One region of the Lactobacillus gasseri ATCC 33323 genome, then DNA from elsewhere that is predicted to be linked to it. Evidence: predicted binding sites of a transcription regulator. Region 1 holds the regulator's gene; each other region holds the start of a gene.
The links. The regulator HrcA, encoded in region 1, represses chaperone genes, less so after heat shock. The targets are predictions, from matches to a motif close to TTAGCACTCNNNNNNNNNGAGTGCTAA.
Positions count from the first base shown of each region.

Region 2: a site for HrcA is predicted at 3,994-4,020, ahead of LGAS_RS00900 (Hsp20/alpha crystallin family protein). Genes of this name have one in related genera too.
Region 3: a site for HrcA is predicted at 1,524-1,550, ahead of LGAS_RS06695 (ATP-dependent Clp protease ATP-binding subunit). Genes of this name have one in related genera too.
Region 4: a site for HrcA is predicted at 2,849-2,875, ahead of groES (co-chaperone GroES). Genes of this name have one in related genera too.

Region 1 covers NC_008530.1:801,121-806,120, reverse strand. The annotation lists gene dnaK (molecular chaperone DnaK) at 1-1,331, opposite strand, end outside; gene grpE (nucleotide exchange factor GrpE) at 1,349-1,927, opposite strand; gene hrcA (heat-inducible transcriptional repressor HrcA) at 1,939-2,997, opposite strand; gene LGAS_RS04030 (GyrI-like domain-containing protein) at 3,137-3,763, opposite strand; gene abc-f (ribosomal protection-like ABC-F family protein) at 3,787-5,000, opposite strand, start outside.
Region 2 covers NC_008530.1:217,901-222,900, reverse strand. The annotation lists gene LGAS_RS00920 (GntR family transcriptional regulator) at 1-347, opposite strand, end outside; gene celB (PTS cellobiose transporter subunit IIC) at 423-1,775, opposite strand; gene LGAS_RS00910 (hypothetical protein) at 1,798-2,295, opposite strand; gene LGAS_RS00905 (6-phospho-beta-glucosidase) at 2,493-3,941, shown strand; gene LGAS_RS00900 (Hsp20/alpha crystallin family protein) at 4,090-4,521, shown strand; gene greA (transcription elongation factor GreA) at 4,567-5,000, opposite strand, start outside.
Region 3 covers NC_008530.1:1,355,665-1,360,664, reverse strand. The annotation lists gene LGAS_RS06695 (ATP-dependent Clp protease ATP-binding subunit) at 1-1,479, opposite strand, end outside; gene LGAS_RS06690 (hypothetical protein) at 1,686-1,868, shown strand; gene LGAS_RS06685 (phosphocarrier protein HPr) at 1,988-2,254, shown strand; gene ptsP (phosphoenolpyruvate--protein phosphotransferase) at 2,254-3,993, shown strand; gene spxA (transcriptional regulator SpxA) at 4,191-4,592, shown strand; gene LGAS_RS06670 (adaptor protein MecA) at 4,696-5,000, shown strand, end outside.
Region 4 covers NC_008530.1:422,292-427,291, forward strand. The annotation lists gene LGAS_RS01980 (redox-sensing transcriptional repressor Rex) at 1-283, shown strand, start outside; gene LGAS_RS01985 (LOG family protein) at 422-988, shown strand; gene LGAS_RS01990 (LytTR family DNA-binding domain-containing protein) at 1,168-1,626, shown strand; gene LGAS_RS01995 (LiaF transmembrane domain-containing protein) at 1,623-2,381, shown strand; gene groES (co-chaperone GroES) at 2,917-3,201, shown strand; gene groL (chaperonin GroEL) at 3,233-4,864, shown strand.

The DNA of each region.
Region 1 (5,000 bases):
TGAATTTGTGGAACACCACGTGGTGCTGGTGGAATATCAGTTAATTCAAAACGTCCTAAAGTCTTATCATCTGCTGCCATTGGACGTTCACCTTGAAGAACGTGAACATCAACAGCTGGTTGGTTATCTGCTGCAGTTGAGAAGATTTGGCTCTTTGAAGTTGGGATAGTAGTATTTCTATCAATTAACTTAGTGAAGACTCCACCCATAGTTTCAATACCAAGTGATAATGGAGTAACATCAAGTAAAACGATATCCTTAACATCACCAGAAATAACACCACCTTGAATGGCTGCACCTAAAGCAACAGCTTCATCAGGGTTAATTGAGTGGTCAGGTTCTTTTCCAGCCCATTCCTTAACAGCTTTTTGAACTGCAGGAATACGAGTTGAACCACCATTCAAAATAACTTTGTCGATGTCACTTACGCTTAATCCAGCATCACTCAATGCATTGTCAAAAGCAATCTTAGTCTTTTGAACTAAGTCATCAGTTAACTCATCAAATTTAGCACGAGTTAAATCAGCTTCAAGGTGAAGAGGGCCAGCTTCTCCAGCAGAAATGAATGGAAGTGAAATGTTAGTTGATGAAACGCCAGATAAGTCTTTCTTAGCCTTTTCAGCGGCATCCTTTAAACGTTGTAATGCCATCTTATCATTAGATAAGTCAACGCCATTTTCTTCCTTAAAGTTTTGGATTAACCAATCCATAATTCTCTTATCAAAGTCATCACCACCAAGGTGAGTATCACCATTAGTTGATAATACTTGGAAGACACCATCGCCTAATTGCAAGATGGAAACATCAAAAGTACCACCACCAAGGTCGTATACTAAAACTTTTTCATCATTTTCATCCTTATCAAGACCATATGCTAAAGCTGAAGCAGTTGGTTCGTTGATAATTCTTTGAACATTTAAACCAGCAATCTTACCGGCATCTTTAGTAGCTTGACGTTGTGCGTCATTGAAATAAGCGGGAACTGTAATAACTGCATCAGTTACCTTTTCGCCTAAGTAATCTTCAGAAAACTTTTTAATGTATTGCAAAATAAAGGCTGAAATTTCTTGTGGAGTATACTCCTTGTCGCCAACCTTAACTTTGTAACCTTCTTCACCCATATGACTCTTAATTGAAACAATGGTGTTAGGGTTAGTGATAGCTTGACGTTTAGCAACTTCACCAACTTGAATTTCACCGTTCTTAAAGGCAACTACAGAAGGAGTTGTACGATTACCTTCTGGGTTAGTAATAATCTTAGGTTCTTTACCCTCAAGTACGGCAACAGCTGAGTTAGTCGTACCTAAGTCAATACCAATAACTTTTGACATATATGTAACTTCCTTTCTTATTGAGCCACTACAACCATTGCTGGTCTTAATGTTCTATCTTTATATTGATATCCTTTTTGTAAAACTTTAACTACGTGATCCTTCTGATCATCGTTTTCTGCTGCAACAGTTTGAACAGCTTGATGGAGTGCAGGATCAAAAGTTTCACCCTCGGCTTTAATTTCAGTGATTCCCTGATCTTTCATTGATTTAACTAATGAATCGAGCGTCATCTGAACACCTTTTTGGAGTTGCTTAGCTGCCTCATCATCTGCCTTAACAGCTAACGCGCGTTCTAAGTTATCCATTGCTGGCAAAACTTCTTTAGCAAGGCTTTGAGATTCATATTTAATCAATTGTGCACGCTCTTTTGCATAACGTGCCTGCATATTCTGGATCTCAGCCTCACTACGTAGGTATTTATCTTCAAGATCCTTGTTCTTAGCACTTAATTCAGCGATTTCTTTTTCATAATCTTTTGCTGGATCTTCCTTAACTTCCTCTTTCGAAGCTGCTTTGGGATCTTTCTTTGGTGCCTTATCCGGGGTCACCTCGTCTTTTAAATCTTTTTCATGCGGAAACTCTTCTTTACTCACAGCTAACCTCCTTACTTAAATCTACCATAATAATCTAACAATTTCTTTGCTAGTTCGTTCCTAAAATACTCGAGTAATCCGATCATCTGCGAGTATGGCATGTTAGTTGGTCCAAGTAGTGCTATTGTTCCTTTACCGTACTTACCAACGCTATATTGTGCAGTCAACAAACTATAATCTTCAAGTAAATCTGATTGCAATTCAGAGCCTAACTTAACTTGAACTTTCGACTTTGAATCATTTTTAATTTCATCTTTAGGATTAAAACCAATCAAGCTTGAAATAGCATCATTTTGATCAATTAATTTGTAGAGAGATTTAACTTTAGCTAAATCATCGCTCTCATAATTACTCAAAAGATTAATCTGACCATCTACATACATTTGCTCACTAGCAGCATCCTTAATAACATCTTGAAGCAAATCCAAAATTTCAGGTGCTGAGCCTCCAGCAACCAGATGATCTGCAATTCTCTTAAGTAACACTTCATTAACTGAACTAAGTGGCTTTCCAACTAATTGATCATTAATTAGTCGAACTGCTTTTTCAATCTCTTCCCCATTTGTATGATGCGGTAAAGTATAGATTTGATTCTTTACATTACCGTCATCCGTAACTAATATTGCCATCACTTGATGGCTTGAAAGAGGAACGATCCTAAAACCAGTTACTTTAACCGAACGAGTTTCGGGACCTGCGGCAAAAGCAGTGTAATTAGTTAAATCAGACAGAATTTTTGCAGCTTCTTGTACGATTTCATTAACTTGTTGAAAGGGTTGGTCTAATTGATAAATAATTCGGTTATAGACGGATGCTGGTATCTTTACTGGATTAATCAAATGATCTAAGTAATATCGATAACCAGCAGTCGAAGGAATTCTCCCACTTGAAGAGTGAGTCTTTTCAAGCAGTCCCTTTTCTTCTAGTGCCGCCATTTCATTTCGAACTGTAGCACTTGAGACCTTGACAGGCAGTTGATTCATCACGGTCTTAGAACCTACCGGCTCATGAGACTGAGTAAAGTCCATGATAATAGTCTTTAAAATAAGTTCTTGCCGTTCAGTCAACATTTTCTCGCCCCCATCATTAGCACTCTTCTTTCTCTTGTGCTAACAATTAATATGATACCATAACTTAGCAATTGTTCAAGTAGAGTGCTAATTAAATTTATTTTTTATAAAAAAAGCAAGCAACAAGTGCTTGCCTTAATTATTTAATTGGTAATCTAATTACAGTTTTAAGCCTTTCAGTCTTAGTTCTTCTTGGATCGCTTAAATATATTTCATGATGATAACGTGGATTTTGAATATCTATCTGATAATTTTCTTTTTTTACAAATTGATGCATCTCTTCAATTGTGGCAGGCTCATTATCATAACTACCGGTGTGCATTATCTGAACACAAAGTCCCTCATCATAAGTAAAAAATTTGGCTTGAGAGAAATCTTGTTTTTTCTTCTCAGTAGCTGTCTTAATTGCCCAATCAAATTCTTTCTTTGTAACAAAATCCGGCAATCGAATCATTGATATCCAGGCAAAATTTTCTTTATGAGCATAATCAATCTTCTGCTGATCTTTTGACCACCATAATCCTTCAAGTGGTGGCACTACATAATCGAAGTATCCTGGAATTTTATGCTCACCTTTTTTACTCATCTTGATAGTATAAGCAAGTCCATAAAGTAATCCTAAAGCCTTTTGATAAGTCCCATCTTCCTGATTAGGGTCTCCACTTCCTGAAACTGCAATATAATTCATTTTAGGGACCCTAATAATTTCAGGCTGCTTTTTAGGATGATACAAATTTTTATATTCTTTTTTATAATCAAATGCCATTTTTATTCTCTCTATATCGTTTACTAATCAACTATCTTTAATTCTATCCGTTTACTTGCTACTTGACTAATAAAATACTCATCATGTTCAACTAACAACATTGCTGGCTTTGTCTTTCTTAAAACATCAATTAATTGATCTTGGTTAAACACATCCAGGTAATTTGCTGGTTCATCCCATAGATAAAAGTCTGCCTCTTCAACTAATGACTTAGCAATGGATACTCTTTTTTGCTGACCAATGCTCATTTCTTCAATTCTCGTCTCAAAACTTGATCTAGGAAAGCCCATTTTCCTAAGTACATTAAGTATTTTCTCATAAGACAAATGTTCCTTTTGAGAAAATTCTGCCAAAGTACCTGAATACTCTACGAAGTCTTGTGGTAAATAGGAAACCCTTAAGCCATTAGTTAAATTTAAAATTCCTTGATAAGTTACATCTGTACTCTTATTTAAAATGCTTTTCAAAAAAGTAGACTTTCCGGCTCCATTTTTACCTTCAAGGGAAACAATCCCTCGATTTCTAATGATTAAATTTAAGTCTTTAAATAACTTTTTATCTTTAACTTTTAGATCTAAATGTCGAGTCTCTAATAAAGTCGAATGATAATTTGGTTGAAAATTCATCTCTAATTCTGGTACAGATTCAACATTTGTCATTAAGCCCTTTCTATCCTGAATATCTTTATCCATTCTTCTTTCAATGTTCTTAGATCTTTTCATTATTTTAGCCGCTTTATGACCAAAAAAACCTTTATTAATATCTGCATGAATCTCATTTTTATGGGCACTAGCTTTTTTATTATTCTCTGATTGAAGTGAATATCCTTTAATGCGCTGTCTACTTTCATTTAAAGCTTTGATTTGACCACGAAGTTTTTCATTTTTCTCCTGATTAAATTTATCACGCTTTTCTTTAGTATCTTCATAACTAGCATAATTTCCCTGATATAAATGAATCTCTGTATGTTCAATTGCAAGAATATGATTAGTTATCTGATTTAGAAAATCTCGATCATGACTTACAACAATATAGCCTTGTGAATGCTTTTGCAAATATCTAACCACTTGTATTCGCGACTTTTCGTCTAAATGATTAGTTGGCTCATCAATAAGAGGAAAAGCATCCTTATTAATAAAAGATAGAGCTAACAACACCTTGGTCTGTTCTCCTCCACTTAGAGTATTAAAAGGTTGCCAAATAAGATTAGTGTCTACTTGCATTAAATTCAATTCAC
Region 2 (5,000 bases), 580 kb from region 1:
CATTCTTCATTAGAATGAAGATGTTCACTGATTGGCTTAGGTGCCTTCTTCTCCGAAAACTCGATTACTTCCGTAGTAGGCTTTTTTAATACATGGGCAAAACCAGCATTGTCTGTTAGAGACATATAACCATCTTGCCCGGTAGGCCTAACGAAGACGCCTGACCCTTGCACCTTATAGACAATCCCTCGCTGCGTAAGTAAAGTAATTGCCTGCAAAATAGTTGATTTTCCGACTTGATATTTCTTCATTAAGTCAGTTATAGTTGGCAATTTATCACCATGATGAAGTTGCTTTTCAGTAATATAATCTTTTATTTTATCCGCAACTAATTCATATTTCTTCATTATTTACATCCCTAAATGAAAAATTCTCATAGTTATATTTTAACTATGAGAATTTTCAAAGTCTATATTTTATAATTAAGCTTTCTCAGCACCAGCTTGCTCTTTCTTAAGCAATTCATTGTCGTAATGCTTAATGAATGGATACCAAATTAAGAATGCAACTATAGCATTGACTAAAGCTAAAACAGCACCTTGCCAACTAGCAGTGGCCATCATACCACCAATACCTACAGGAATTGGCCATGGTTGTTGAACAATAATCTTAGGTACTAAGTGAGTTGCAATAGCTGCATAAGCAACCATTGAACAAGTCATAGGTGCTAATAAGAATGGAACAAATAAACGTACGTTATAAACAATTGGCAAACCAAATAGTAAAGGTTCGTTAATGTTAAATACAGCAGGAACAGCTTCAAGTTTACCAAGTTCTCGTAATTGTTTAGATCTAGAAGCAAAAGCCATCCAGAGTGCCATACCCAAGGTAGCTCCTGATCCCCCCATAATTACGAATGCGTTTGCGAATTCACCTGCAAATACATAGTGAGCACCAGAAGCATTAGCAGCCATGTTTGATAAAACAATTGCTTGGTAGAAACTTGAAATAATAGTCGCACCGTGAATACCAAACCACCATAAGAAGTGAATCAGGAAGAAGATAATCAAAACTCCCCACCAGGTATTAGCAATGTTTGAAACAAATGAGAATGGAATAAACAATAATTGGAAAATATCTGTACCAAGAACAATTAAGATAACGTCAATTAAAGCAATGACAATCGCAATCACAAAACCAGGAATCAAAGCAGTAAATGAGTTAGCAACACCTGATGGAACAGATGCTGGCATTTTAATTCGCCAATTGTGTTTAATACAGAAACGATAAATTTGAACAGTTAACCAGGCAACGATTAAACCAGTAAAGATACCTGTAGCACCAATTCTAGTTAACCCAGAACCAGAAACGCCATAACCACCGGCAATAACATTATCTTTCTTTAAAATGTTAACAAAGACAGTGTTACCACCCTTCCATACTAATTGTGGAACGGTAATGAATAAGCCCATTAAAGTTAAGAAAACTGCGTTCAATGGATCAAGCAATAAATTCTCTTCTTTACGGTAAATATCTGCATAGTTATAAGCAAATGATCCAGCAAAGTAAATTGCGATAATACCCATGGTGGCGTTGTAAATAACAGTATAAATATTGTTAAAACGTCCAAATGTATTATTGTAAAAATCTACAAATCCTTTAGCAGTAATAACTTGAGTCAAAACTGTTAAGACCAAAAACATTGATCCAATGATAGAAAAGGCAATAATCGAATAACCAGCACCCATAATTGCACGTACAAAACGTGAACCTGAGAACTTGCCTAGTATCTTCATCATTTTATCTTTAAATGATGGTTGCGCAGTGTCAGACATAGTACATCCCCCTCAATTTGTCCTACTGTCTATTACTTTCAAATGTCTTAATTGCTCGTGCATATTTGTCGCGCCCATTTTGAATGTTGCTAATTCTTCTTAAAATCAAAATAGAACCTAATATTCCAACAACTAAAATCGTAAAAATTACATTTGCGACATCATTTGTTGCCATAAAAGGAAACAGAACCTTTCCAAATGGTAAATAGCAACCTATAGCAAAGATTACATTTGCAACTAGCTGCAGCTGATAATAAAGTTTTGTAAACTTCAAGTCAGTATTTCTCACATTCCATTTACTTACTTGCTCAACTGAAGCTACTAATAATAAAACAAACAATAATCCCGAAATTATCGAAGCAACAATATCTTTGTAACAAATTGCAAAAACTAACCAAAATAGATTAGTGAATAAGAACGCCGCAGAAAAATAACGAATCATTAAATAGCGGCTAAAGTTTATAGATCTCACACTCATATCATGTTTCTTTTGTTCTAAACTCTGATCTTTTTTAGTCATTATTGTATCTGCCCTTTCAATATTGTTCCTGAACAATTCAGACAACACCTGTATAATACTACTAATTGAAAACGGTTGCAACAATAAAGACCGTTTTATAATAAAAATAAAATTCTATACTTTTAATCTTTACAATTGAGTTTTTAATTTGTAGAATGAACTTCGAAAACGCTTACTTTAGAAAGGATGTATTGAATATGACTGGATACACTATGCCAAAAGGCTTTTTATGGGGTGGCGCTGTTGCTGCTCACCAACTTGAAGGTGCATGGAATGAAGACGGAAAAGGAATGTCAGTTGCTGATGTAATGACTGTAGGATCTGCAACTAAGCCACGTGAAATTACAGATGGCGTCATCCCTGGTAAGAATTACCCTAACCATGATGCAATTGATTTTTATCACCACTACAAGGGCGACATCAAATTAATGGCTGAAATGGGTTTTAAGGCTTTTCGTACTTCAATTGCTTGGACTAGAATTTTTCCTAAGGGTGACGAAAAAGAGCCAAATGAAGCAGGTCTTAAATTCTATGATGACTTATTTGACGAATGCCACAAATACGGTATTGAACCGGTAATTACTCTTTCTCACTTTGAAATTCCATATCACTTAGTTAAAGAATATGGTGGTTTTACTAACCGTAAATTAATTGACTACTTCGTTCGCTTTGCACGGGTATGCTTTAAGCGTTACAAGAACAAAGTTAAGTATTGGATGACCTTTAATGAAATCGATAACCAATCTAGCTTCAACAATGACTTCTTGATGGCTACTAACTCTGGTATTTTGTTCAAAAATGGCATGGGCGATAAAGAAAAAGAAGCAGCAATGTATCAAGCAGCTCACTACGAACTAGTTGCTTCTGCTCTAGCTGTTAAAGAGGGACACAAGATTAATCCAGACTTCCAAATCGGTTGTATGATTAACTACTCACCTGTTCGTCCTTTAACTCCATCTTCAGACGATGTCTTACTTGCTGACAAGTTCGAACAAAGACGTGACTTCTTCTCTGACGTTCACGTAAATGGTGAATATCCAAATGCTGTTGAAGACTATATTGAAAGAAACGGCTACCGTCCAGATATTACTGAAGAAGATAAGATTGCCTTAAAGGAAGGTACGGTTGATTACGTTGGCTTTTCATACTACCAATCAACTACTGTTTCAAGTAAGAAAGTTAAGCCTGATGAGTTGACTGATTTACAAGAAGCAATTGTTGAAAATCCTACATTGCAACGCAGTGACTGGGGCTGGGAAATCGATCCAGAAGGTTTAAGAATTTCTCTTAACCACCTAACTGACCGTTACCACAAGCCACTCTTTATTGTTGAAAATGGTCTTGGTGCTTACGACAAACGCGAAGCTGATGGCTCAGTTCATGATCCATACAGAATCGATTACTTAAGAAAACACATTGAACAAATGGAAAAGGCTGTTGTCTTAGATGGCGTTGACTTGATGGGTTACCTTCCTTGGGGATGCATTGACTTAGTATCAGCTGGAACTGGTCAAATGGACAAGCGCTATGGCTTTATTTATGTTGATAAAAACGACAAGGGTGAAGGAACACTTGAGCGTTCAAAGAAAGATTCCTTTGACTGGTACAAGAAAGTTATTGAATCTAACGGTAAAGACTTAGACTAATCACGAAAAATAGGATCTAGAATTACTCTAAATCCTATTTTTTGCATTAGGATTAGCACTTCACCAATTAGAGTGCTAAATATTTTACATTCTATTCTGAGCTACTACAATAGAAAGTGTAGAGAGCGTAATGGAAGGAAGTTTTATTATGGCAAACGAAATGATGAAAAATCGTAACAATGATAATATGATGGATCAATTAAGCGATTGGTTTAGTTTTCCAAAAGACTTTTTTGACGATAGTTCAATTAAGAACATTATGCAATCTGATGTAGCTGAAACAGACAAAGACTATATCGTTAAAGTCGATATGCCAGGAATGGACAAGAAGGACATCAAGGTTTCTTATAAAGATGGTATCTTGAATGTTTCAGGTAGTCGCGACTCATTTGACAACTTAGATGACAAGAATGGTAACCTTATTCACCGTGAAAGAAGCGTTGGTCACATTCAAAGAAGCTATCGTATTCCTGATGTTGATTCTAAAGAAATTTCTGCTAAAGACATCGATGGCGTTTTAACGATTACCTTGCCAAAGTTAACTGAAGAAGATAAAGAAAACACCATCACAATTGAATAAATTTGATTGCTTATAAAAAAGCACCCCGCATGAGCGAGGTGTTTTTTAATTTACTGCAATAATTTTTACATCGTAACTTCCAGCTGGTGCTTGAACAGTAACTGTTGCACCAGCTTTTTGCTTCATTAAAGCCTGCCCTAAAGGAGAATCAAAAGAGATTTTTCCTTTAGCTAGGTCTGCTTCCATTCTGCCGACAATCCGATATTCTTCCGCATCGTCATCACCTTCAAAAAGCAATTTTACATTTGAACCTAAATCAATTGTTCCACTTTCATCTTTTTGAATAATTTCTGAATATCTTAATTGTTTATCTAGATAACGCAGTCGACTCTGCAAGTGCCCTAATTCCATCTTAGCAGTCGTATATTCTGAATTTTCTGACAAGTCTCCCATACTACGAGCTTCTTGCAAAATTTTAATTCTACGTGGTCGATCTTTTTTTAAACGGGCTATCTCGTCTTTAATTTCTTGATAGCCTT
Region 3 (5,000 bases), 550 kb from region 1:
ATCTTCAGTACCAAAGATTTGCTTAGCTAGTTGCTTAGCTAATTCTGTTTTACCAACACCAGTTGGTCCTACAAATAGGAATGAACCAATTGGACGACCAGATTTGTTGAAACCAACTCGGTTACGGCGAATTGCGCGAGCAACAGTTTCAACAGCCTTATTTTGACCAATTACATTATTTTTAAGATCAGTGGATAAGTTCTTTAATTGAGTTTCTTCTTGTTTTTGTAAGTCGCCAACAGGAATATTAGTTTTTTCTTCAACAATCTTATTCATGATCTTTTCAGTAATTTTAGGTGTTTGATCTGGATCTACTTTTTGATCTTTTAATTTTTCATATTTTTCAATTTGATCACGATAGTAAGCTGCTTTTTCATAGTCTTCATTCTTCAAAGCTTCTTGCTTTAAATTTTCAGCTGCATCTAGTCTTTCCTTAATTTTTTCACTATCGACATATGGAATAGTAAGGTTCATTCTTGAACCAGCTTCATCTAAAAGATCGATGGCTTTATCAGGTAAGAAGCGATCTTGAATATAACGAGAGGAAAGGGCGACGGCAGCTTGAATTGCTTCATCAGTATAGTGAACATGGTGATAATCTTCGTAGCGTTTACGAATACCTTGGAGAATTTTAACTGTTTCTTCAGTAGTTGGTTCTTTAACCTCAACTGGTTGAAATCTACGTGCTAAAGCAGAATCTTTTTCAATATTTCGATATTCTTTAATGGTAGTTGCACCGATTAGTTGGAAGTCTCCACGAGCTAATGCTGGTTTAATAATGTTGCCAGCATCCATACCACCTTCAGCATTACCTGTACCAACTAATTCATGAATTTCATCGATAAATAGAATGATGTTGTCATTTTGTTCAAGTTCTTTGATTAGCTGTTGCATTCTTTGTTCAAATTGACCACGAATACCAGTGCCTTGAACCATCGAAACCATATTTAGTGAAATAATACGTTTATTTTGTAGCTTAGCAGGAACAGATCCGTCAACAATTTGTTGTGCTAAACCTTCAACAACAGCCGTTTTACCAACACCGGCTTCTCCAATAAGAACTGGATTGTTTTTGGTGCGTCTGTTTAAGATCTCAATGACTCTAGCAATTTCCTTATCACGTCCAATAACTGGATCAATCTTTCCTTTTTTTGCTAGATTAGTTAAATCAGTTCCGTATTGGTCTAATAGTGATTTTTGACCACCATTATTGCCACCGCGACGTCCACCGCCCATTCTCATTCGGGGATCACGGTCTTGAGAATTATTTTGCTCATTATTACTATTATTTAAGGCGTTTAATAAATCATCAAAATCACCAAAAAAAGCATTGTTATTATTCATATTATTAATTTGTCCTTGTTGATTTTTTAATTCTTGATAACATTGTTGGCATAATGATATTTCACGATCTTGCCCATTAACATTTGTATAAAGATGAATTGAGGCAGGACGTTCATGACAGTTATCGCATAGCATTAATATTTCCGCCTTTCTTATAATATACAGGCTATATTTTTATTTTAGCACTCTTGATGTTTAAGTGCTAACTTGCTAATATCATAGTACGGATACTTACTAATTGCAAGTAGTTAGATTAGATTTTTGCTAAATAATTGCTACAATAGGAAAAGAATTAATTTCTTACTAAGCTAGTAAAATTTAAGGAGTGAGATTCATAAGATATGGATTATAAAAAAATACTAGATCAGATCGTGAGTGGCGAATTAAAAGAATATAGAGTAAGTCCTAAAGATGCTTTTCAATTTCAATTAGCACTTAGAAGCTATGGTAAAAGGCAAAGTATAACTGGAATTGCTCAGCGTGGTGGGGATATAATTTATACCTTATCTGATAATGAAAATTAAGCAACTTATAATGTAAACATTTACATTTGTATTGTTTTCATGTTAAAAACATGATAACCTAATAAACGAGTGGGTATAAAACTCCCGATTATTTTTGATTTTAAAGGAGATAATTTAAAATGGAAAAACGCGAATTTCATATTGTTGCTGAAACTGGTATTCATGCACGTCCAGCTACTTTGTTGGTACAAGCTGCATCTAAGTTTAACTCAGATATTAACTTGGAATACAATGGTAAATCAGTAAACTTGAAGTCAATCATGGGTGTTATGTCTTTAGGTGTTGGCCAAGGTGCAGACGTAACTATTACTGCTGATGGTGACGATGCTAAAGAAGCAATCGAAGCTATTGCTGACACTATGAAAAAGGAAGGTTTAGCTGAATAATGTCGAAAACTTTAAAGGGAATTGCTGCCAGTGATGGTATTGCAGTTGCACCAGCCTACCTTTTGGTAGAACCTGACCTTTCGTTTTCTAAAACATCAGTTAGCGATGTTGATGCTGAAGTAGCTCGTTTTAAAAAAGTTGTTGAAGAATCAACTAAAGAATTAGAAAAAGTTCGTGATAAGGCTAAGGAAAGTTTAGGAGCAGAAGAAGCTCAAGTTTTTGATGCTCACCTTCTCTTCTTAAGTGACCCAGAATTTACTGGTGCCATTGAAACAGAAATCAAAGATCAAAAAGTTAATGCTGAAGCTGCATTAGATGAAACTGCTCAAAAGTTTATTACCATCTTTGAAGGCATGACTGATAATGCATATATGCAAGAACGTGCAGCTGACGTACGTGATGTTTCAAAGCGTATTATGGCACACCTTCTTGGTAAGAAATTACCAGATCCTGCAGCTATTGACCATGAAGTTGTTGTGGTGGCTTATGATTTGACACCAAGTGATACAGCTCAACTTAACAAAAAGTATGTTAAGGGATTTGTAACTGATATTGGTGGTAGAACTGCTCACTCAGCAATCATGGCTCGTTCATTAGAAATTCCAGCTGTTGTGGGTACTGAAAGCATTACTAAAGACGTTAAAGATGGCGATATGCTTATTGCTGACGGTTTAGACGGTGATGCTATTGTTAACCCAACTGATGCTCAAGTTGAAGAATACACCAAAAAGGGTGAAGCCTTTGCTAAGCAAAAAGAAGAATGGAAGAAGTTAAAGAATGAACCTTCTGTAACTGCAGACGGTAAGAAGTTCATCATTGCTGCTAACATTGGTACTCCTAATGACATGAAGGGTGTAAAAGAAAACGGTGCTGAAGCAATTGGTTTGTACAGAACTGAATTCTTATACATGAATTCAAAAGACTTCCCATCTGAAGAAGCTCAATTCGATGCTTATAAAGAAGTTATCGAAGATATGGATGGTAAGCAAACTATCATTAGAACTTGTGATATCGGTGGTGACAAGCACTTAGATTACTGGGATCTTCCAGAAGAAATGAACCCATTCCTAGGTGTTCGTGCTATTCGTCTTTCAATGCAATACAAGGATATCTTTAGAACTCAATTAAGAGCTTTACTTCGTGCATCTGCATATGGTCCATTAGGAATTATGTTCCCAATGATTGGTACTTTGGCAGAATTACGTGAAGCAAAGCAAATCTTAGCTGAAGAAAAAGATAAGCTTGTTAAAGAAGGCGTTAAGGTCGGTGACGACTTACAAGTTGGTATGATGATCGAAGTTCCAGCTGCTGCAGTGTTAGCTGACCAATTTGCTAAAGAAGTTGATTTCTTCTCAATTGGAACTAACGATTTAATCCAATATACTATGGCTGCCGATCGTGGTAATGATAACGTTTCTTATCTTTACCAACCATATAACCCATCTGTTTTACGTTTGATTAAGCATACTATTGATGGTGCTCATGAAAATGGTATTTGGTGTGGTATGTGTGGTGAAGCTGCTGGTGATGACATTATGTTCCCAATTCTTTTATCAATGGGACTTGATGAATATTCAATGAGTGCAACTTCAATCTTACGTATCAGAAGTTTGATGAAGAAGATCAATACTGAAGATATTAAAGAATTAGCTAATAAAGCTTGTTTTGTTTCAGAAACTGCTGATGAAAATAAGAAGCTAGTTGAAGAAACTATGAAGAAGCTTAACATTAATGACTAATAGAAAGAGAGTACGAAAGTACTCTTTTTTTCTGTCAAAACTTCACACAAACTTCATTATTTACTGATAAAGTAATACTTGTAAGCTAATAAAAAGAAATCTAATTACAACTTACAAAAAACAAGTATTTGTGATACAATGATAGTTGTAAGTGAAACGGTAGTTATTTTTCTACACGCAAAGGAGTGTGGAGTTAAGTGTTAAATTTATATACATCACCAAGTTGTACTTCATGTCGTAAGGCAAAAGCATGGTTAAAAGAGCATGATATTTCTTTTAAGGAGAGAAATATTTTTGCTAATCCATTGAATAAAGAAGAAATCATGCAAGTTTTGCGTATGACCGAGAATGGAACGGAAGAAATAATTTCTACTCGTTCTCGTACTTTCCAAAACTTAAAAATCAATTTAGATGACTTATCAATTGATCAATTGATTGATCTTGTTGAAAAAAATCCAAGTTTATTAAGACGTCCAATCATTATGGATGACAGACGTTTACAAGTAGGATATAACGAAGATGAAATTAGAAGATTTCTTCCTCGAAAGGTTCGTCGTTTGGAACTTGAAGAAATCCAAGCAATGACAGCTGATCTTTAATTAAAAATTGTAAAAACGTTAGCCTTTTTAAGCTAGCGTTTTTGTATGAACAAGAAAATAGGTTACAATGTATTAAAGACAAGAGACTTCGAGGTGATAACAAGTGGAAGTACATAGAATAAGTGAGAATACCATTCGTGTAACAATGGATGCGGATGAACTTAAAGAGCGTGGTATAACAATGCTCGATTTATTAGGAAATAAAAGTCAAATTCAACATTTTTTCTATCAAATTTTAAGTGAAGTCGATACAGATCATACTTTTGCTAAAGGCGATCCAGTTACTTTTCAAGTTATGCCAAGTAGTTCTGGATTAGAGTTACTTATTTCCAAAGTACCGGACAGTGATGAAGATGTCAGTGATAATCCCAATGATCAATTACGTGACCTGTTAAAGGGATTGGGGGC
Region 4 (5,000 bases), 380 kb from region 1:
TACTGGAACAATTATGTCAGGTGTGCCAGTTTATGATATGAGTGAAATGAAGAAGCAGCTTCGTGAGCAACAAATTACGATTGCAATCCTTTGTGTACCGCAAACAGCAGCTCAAAAGACTGCTAATGAAATGTTTGATGCCGGGATTAAAGGAATTATGAACTTTACGCCACTTCGTTTATCTGCACCTTCGAGTGTTCGTGTACAAAATGTCGACTTGGCGACTGAACTTCAAACTTTGATTTATTTCTTAGATTCAGACAAAGATAAGAACAAAAAATAATTTACTATTAATATAGCTTTTGCACAAGCTTAATTAGGCTTGTGCATTTTTTTATACACTTTTATTTGTAATCAGAGTGGAAATAATTTTAAGATAAATAGGCATAGAATTTTTAAATTTAGAAATAAGGTAGATAAAATGATTAAAAAGATTGCAGTTTATTGTGGCGCACGCTCAGGTAACCGTCCTGGATATGCGAAAGCTGCTTATGAATTTGGTAAAAAAATGGCAAACCACCAGATTGAGCTAGTTTATGGCGGCGGTAAGTATGGTTTAATGCGAGCAGTTGCTGACGGAGTTTTAGAAAATGGCGGTATTGTTCATGGCATTATTACTGAAGAATTAAAAGACCGCGGTGCAGCTTACGATAAGGTGCAAGATTTTCGCGTGGTGCCAAGTATGGATAAGCGAAAAGATACGATGATGAATTTAGCTGATGGGATGGTAGCTCTTCCTGGCAGTATTGGTACTTTGGAAGAGATCAGTCAAGCGATTTCTTGGACGGCAATTGGCGATAATGCTAAGCCCGTTGCTTTTTATGATTATGCTGGCTTTTATGACTATTTAGATAAGCTATTAAAGCGCATGAATCAGGATGATTTTTTAGAAAATATTTACTTAGATACAGTTTATTTTGGAACCGATTTTGATAAGATTCTGCAGTTTATGGAAGATTATCAGGCTCCGGCTTATCGAAAATATTGATTTATTAAGTTAGAAATTAAAAAGAAGTATGAACCTAAAGACGAGGGGAAATTTAGTTTCATGCTTCTTTTTTTGACCACTTAGAACTTTAAAATGACCACTTAGTCAATTTCACTAGATTTTAATCTTATATTCATGTTTAATATAAATATCAAGAACGAAACAAGGAAGTGAGAATTGTGAAAGTTAAGCTTGAACTTGATCCAGATCAGCAAGAGACAGAAATAACGATTCATGCTAAAAGTTTAACGCCTGAAGTAGAAAGAATTTATCATCAACTTCAAACTGATTCAGAACATCCTGATCAAATTGAAGGGATGATGGATAATACTTCCTATTATTTAAGTATTAACGATATTCTCTTTTTTGAAACAGACGCTAAGCAGGTAATGGCGCATACGACGAGGAATGCATATTTTGTTAAGTATAAATTATACGAACTAGAAAACTTATTAAGTGGACAGTTCATGCGAGTATCGAAATCGACGATTTTAAATTTAGATCAGATTTATGCTGTTACTAAATCGATCTCTAATTGTCAGATTAAGTTTCATGATTCATATAAAACTGTCTATGTTTCAAGAAGATATTACCGAGATTTAAATGAAAGATTAAAAGAGAGAAGGACATTATCATGAGAAAGGCCAGTTTTGGAAGAGTTCTTTGGGGGTTAGGCTTGCTTGCGGCAGCTGCGTTTTTAGTTTTAGATCAGCTCCACTTGATGCCACTAGAATTAGGCTTTTGGGCAATTTTTTGGACCGTGGTCTTTGGAGCAACCTTAATTACTTCTTTAATTAATAAAAGCTTAGGAGGCAGTATTTTTTCAATTGCATTCCTATTAATTATTTATGCTAAACCACTTCATATTGAACGTATTGTTCCTTGGACAGTACTTTTAGCAGCGTTTTTAATCTGGGGAGGTTTGAGATTAATTTTCAAAAAAAGCTGGAAACCGACTGTGATTATTAATGGTGAAAAAGTTAACGCTAATTGGTCAGATTTGAAAGCTCCACATAAATTTAAGGCTGAACATGTTTTTTCTGATACGTCTAGTTCAGATAATGACGACAATATCGTAATTAGTGAAAAGTTGTCTTCTACTTCGCGTTACGTTCATTCACAACACTTAGAAACGGTGACTGTGAATGTTTCAATGGGGGATGTTAATGTATATCTTGATTCAGCTAAGCCTGCTGGGGATGAGGTACTTGCTAACATTAATATGTCGATGGGAGATATAAATATTTACATTCCAACTTCTTGGCGAGTTGATGATCAACTTGAACATAAATTTGGTGATTTCACTATTGATGGTGATCAACCAGCAGAAGGTCCAACATTAGTACTTCAAGGACGTGCTAATATGGGGGATGTTACTATTAAGAGAGTTTAGAATAGAAAAATCGATTAGCTCTAATTTGAAGTAAAAATTAATTTGCTGTAAAGTACTTGTAGTACAAAAAAGAGAGCTACTAGTAATAGCTCTCCGAAGCACAAGCCGCTAAAAGTGCGGTGACAAAATTATTATTAGCAAACTAAAAAGTCGCTTTTAACTCTGCCAAAAGTCATCAAGCGGCTTTTTTGTTTGCTTATTTTTTCTTCCACAAATCGTGGATAGCTTTTATGAGCTTTTTTACGGCTTTTACCAACTTGGTCATATCTCGCACAAGCTTTACCAATAACAAGACAATACAATCCAAGAGCCCTAATTTTATCAAAAATTACAGACAATCCATATTGAATTTTTAAATAAATATCAAGTAAATTAGCACTTTTTAGCACTCAAGCAAGAAAAGTGCTAATTTTTGCGTTTAAATACTTGCTTTTCTTTTACAAACAAGGTACTATCGTAATTGTAAGTTAGCACTTATGAGATATGAGTGCTAAATGATGTAATAATAGATTAAATATGTACAGGAGGGACTAACGTGTTACAACCAATTGGTGATCGCGTAATCGTTAAAGTAAAAGACGAAGAAGAAGAAAAAGTTGGAGGCATTGTCCTGGCTTCTAACGCTAAAGAAAAGCCTCAAATGGGTGAAATTATTGCCGTAGGAAATGGTAAGCGTAACGCAAACGGCGACTTAATTCCTATGTCAGTTGCAAAAGGTGAAACAGTATTCTTTGATAAATACTCTGGCACTAACTTGAAATACGAAGGCGAAAAGTATTTAGTACTTCGTGAAAGCGACTTATTAGCTGTCGTTAAGTAATTAAATTAGAAATAAAAGGTGGCATATAAATATGGCTAAAGACATTAAATTTTCTGAAAATGCAAGACGCTCATTATTAAAGGGTGTTGATAAATTAGCAGACACTGTTAAGACAACTTTAGGACCTAAGGGTAGAAATGTTGTTTTGGAAAAGAGCTATGGTGCTCCTGACATTACTAACGATGGTGTTACTATCGCTAAGAGTATCGACTTAAAAGATCACTTTGAAAACATGGGTGCAAAGCTTGTTTCTGAAGCTGCACAAAAGACTAACGATATTGCTGGTGACGGTACTACTACTGCTACTGTTTTAACTCAAGCAATTGTTCGTGAAGGTATGAAGAACGTTACTGCTGGTGCAAACCCTGTTGGTATTCGTCGCGGTATTGAAACTGCAACTAAAGCAGCTGTTGACGAATTACACAAGATCAGCCACAAGGTAAGCACTAAGGATGAAATTGCTCAAGTTGCTTCTGTTTCATCAGCTTCAACTGAAGTTGGTAACTTAATCGCTGACGCAATGGAAAAAGTTGGTCACGATGGTGTTATCACAATTGAGGAATCAAAGGGTATTGATACTGAACTTTCAGTAGTTGAAGGTATGCAATTCGATCGTGGTTACTTATCACAATACATGGTAACTGATAACGATAAGATGGAAGCCGACTTAGACAACCCTTACATTTTGATTACTGACAAGAAGATTTCTAACATTCAAGACATCTTGCCATTACTTCAAGAAATTGTTCAACAAGGTAAGAGCTTATTAATCATTGCTGATGATGTTGATGGTGAAGCTCTTCCAACTCTTGTTTTGAACAAGATCCGTGGTACTTTCAATGTTGTTGCTGTTAAGGCTCCTGGCTTTGGTGACCGTCGTAAGGCAATGCTTGAAGATATCGCTATTTTAACTGGTGGTACTGTAATTTCTTCAGACTTAGGTCTTGAATTAAAGGACACTAAGATTGATCAATTAGGTAAGGCTGGCAAGGTTACTGTAACTAAGGACTCAACTACTATTGTTGAAGGTGCTGGCTCAAAGGATGCAATTAGCGAACGTGTTGACCAAATCAAGAAACAAATTGCTGACACTACTTCAGACTTTGACCGTGAAAAGTTACAAGAACGTCTTGCTAAGCTTGCTGGTGGTGTTGCTGTTATCAAGGTTGGTGCTGCTACTGAAACTGAATTGAAGGAAAGAAAGTACAGAATCGAAGATGCCTTGAACGCAACCCGTGCCGCTGTTGAAGAAGGATACGTTGCCGGTGGTGGTACTGCATTAGTTGATGTTATGAAGTCCATCCAAGGTAATGTTAAGGGTGATTCTCAAGATGCACAAACTGGTGTAAACATTGTGATGAAGGCTTTAGGTGCTCCTGTACGTCAAATCGCTGAAAACGCTGGTAAAGATGGTGCTGTTATCTTAGATCACTTAGAACACGAAGACCCAGAAATTGGTTACAATGCTGCAACTGACAAGTGGGAAAACATGGTTAAGGCTGGTATCATCGACCCAACTAAGGTAACTCGTTCAGCACTTCAAAATGCTGCTTCAATTGCTGCCTTGTTGTTAACTACTGAAGCTGTTGTTGCTGATGCTCCAGAAGATGACAAGAACCAAGCTCCTGCAGCTCCAAACCCAGGTATGGGAATGGGAATGTAATTTAATTCCTGACAAAAAATAAGAAAGAATTATTATAATAATCCTATTAATTTATTGATAGGCATAATGCAAAAGAATCGAGCAATCGCTGATGGTTGCTCGATTCTTTTTTTGTGGGCTTTGTAGGATTAAGGCT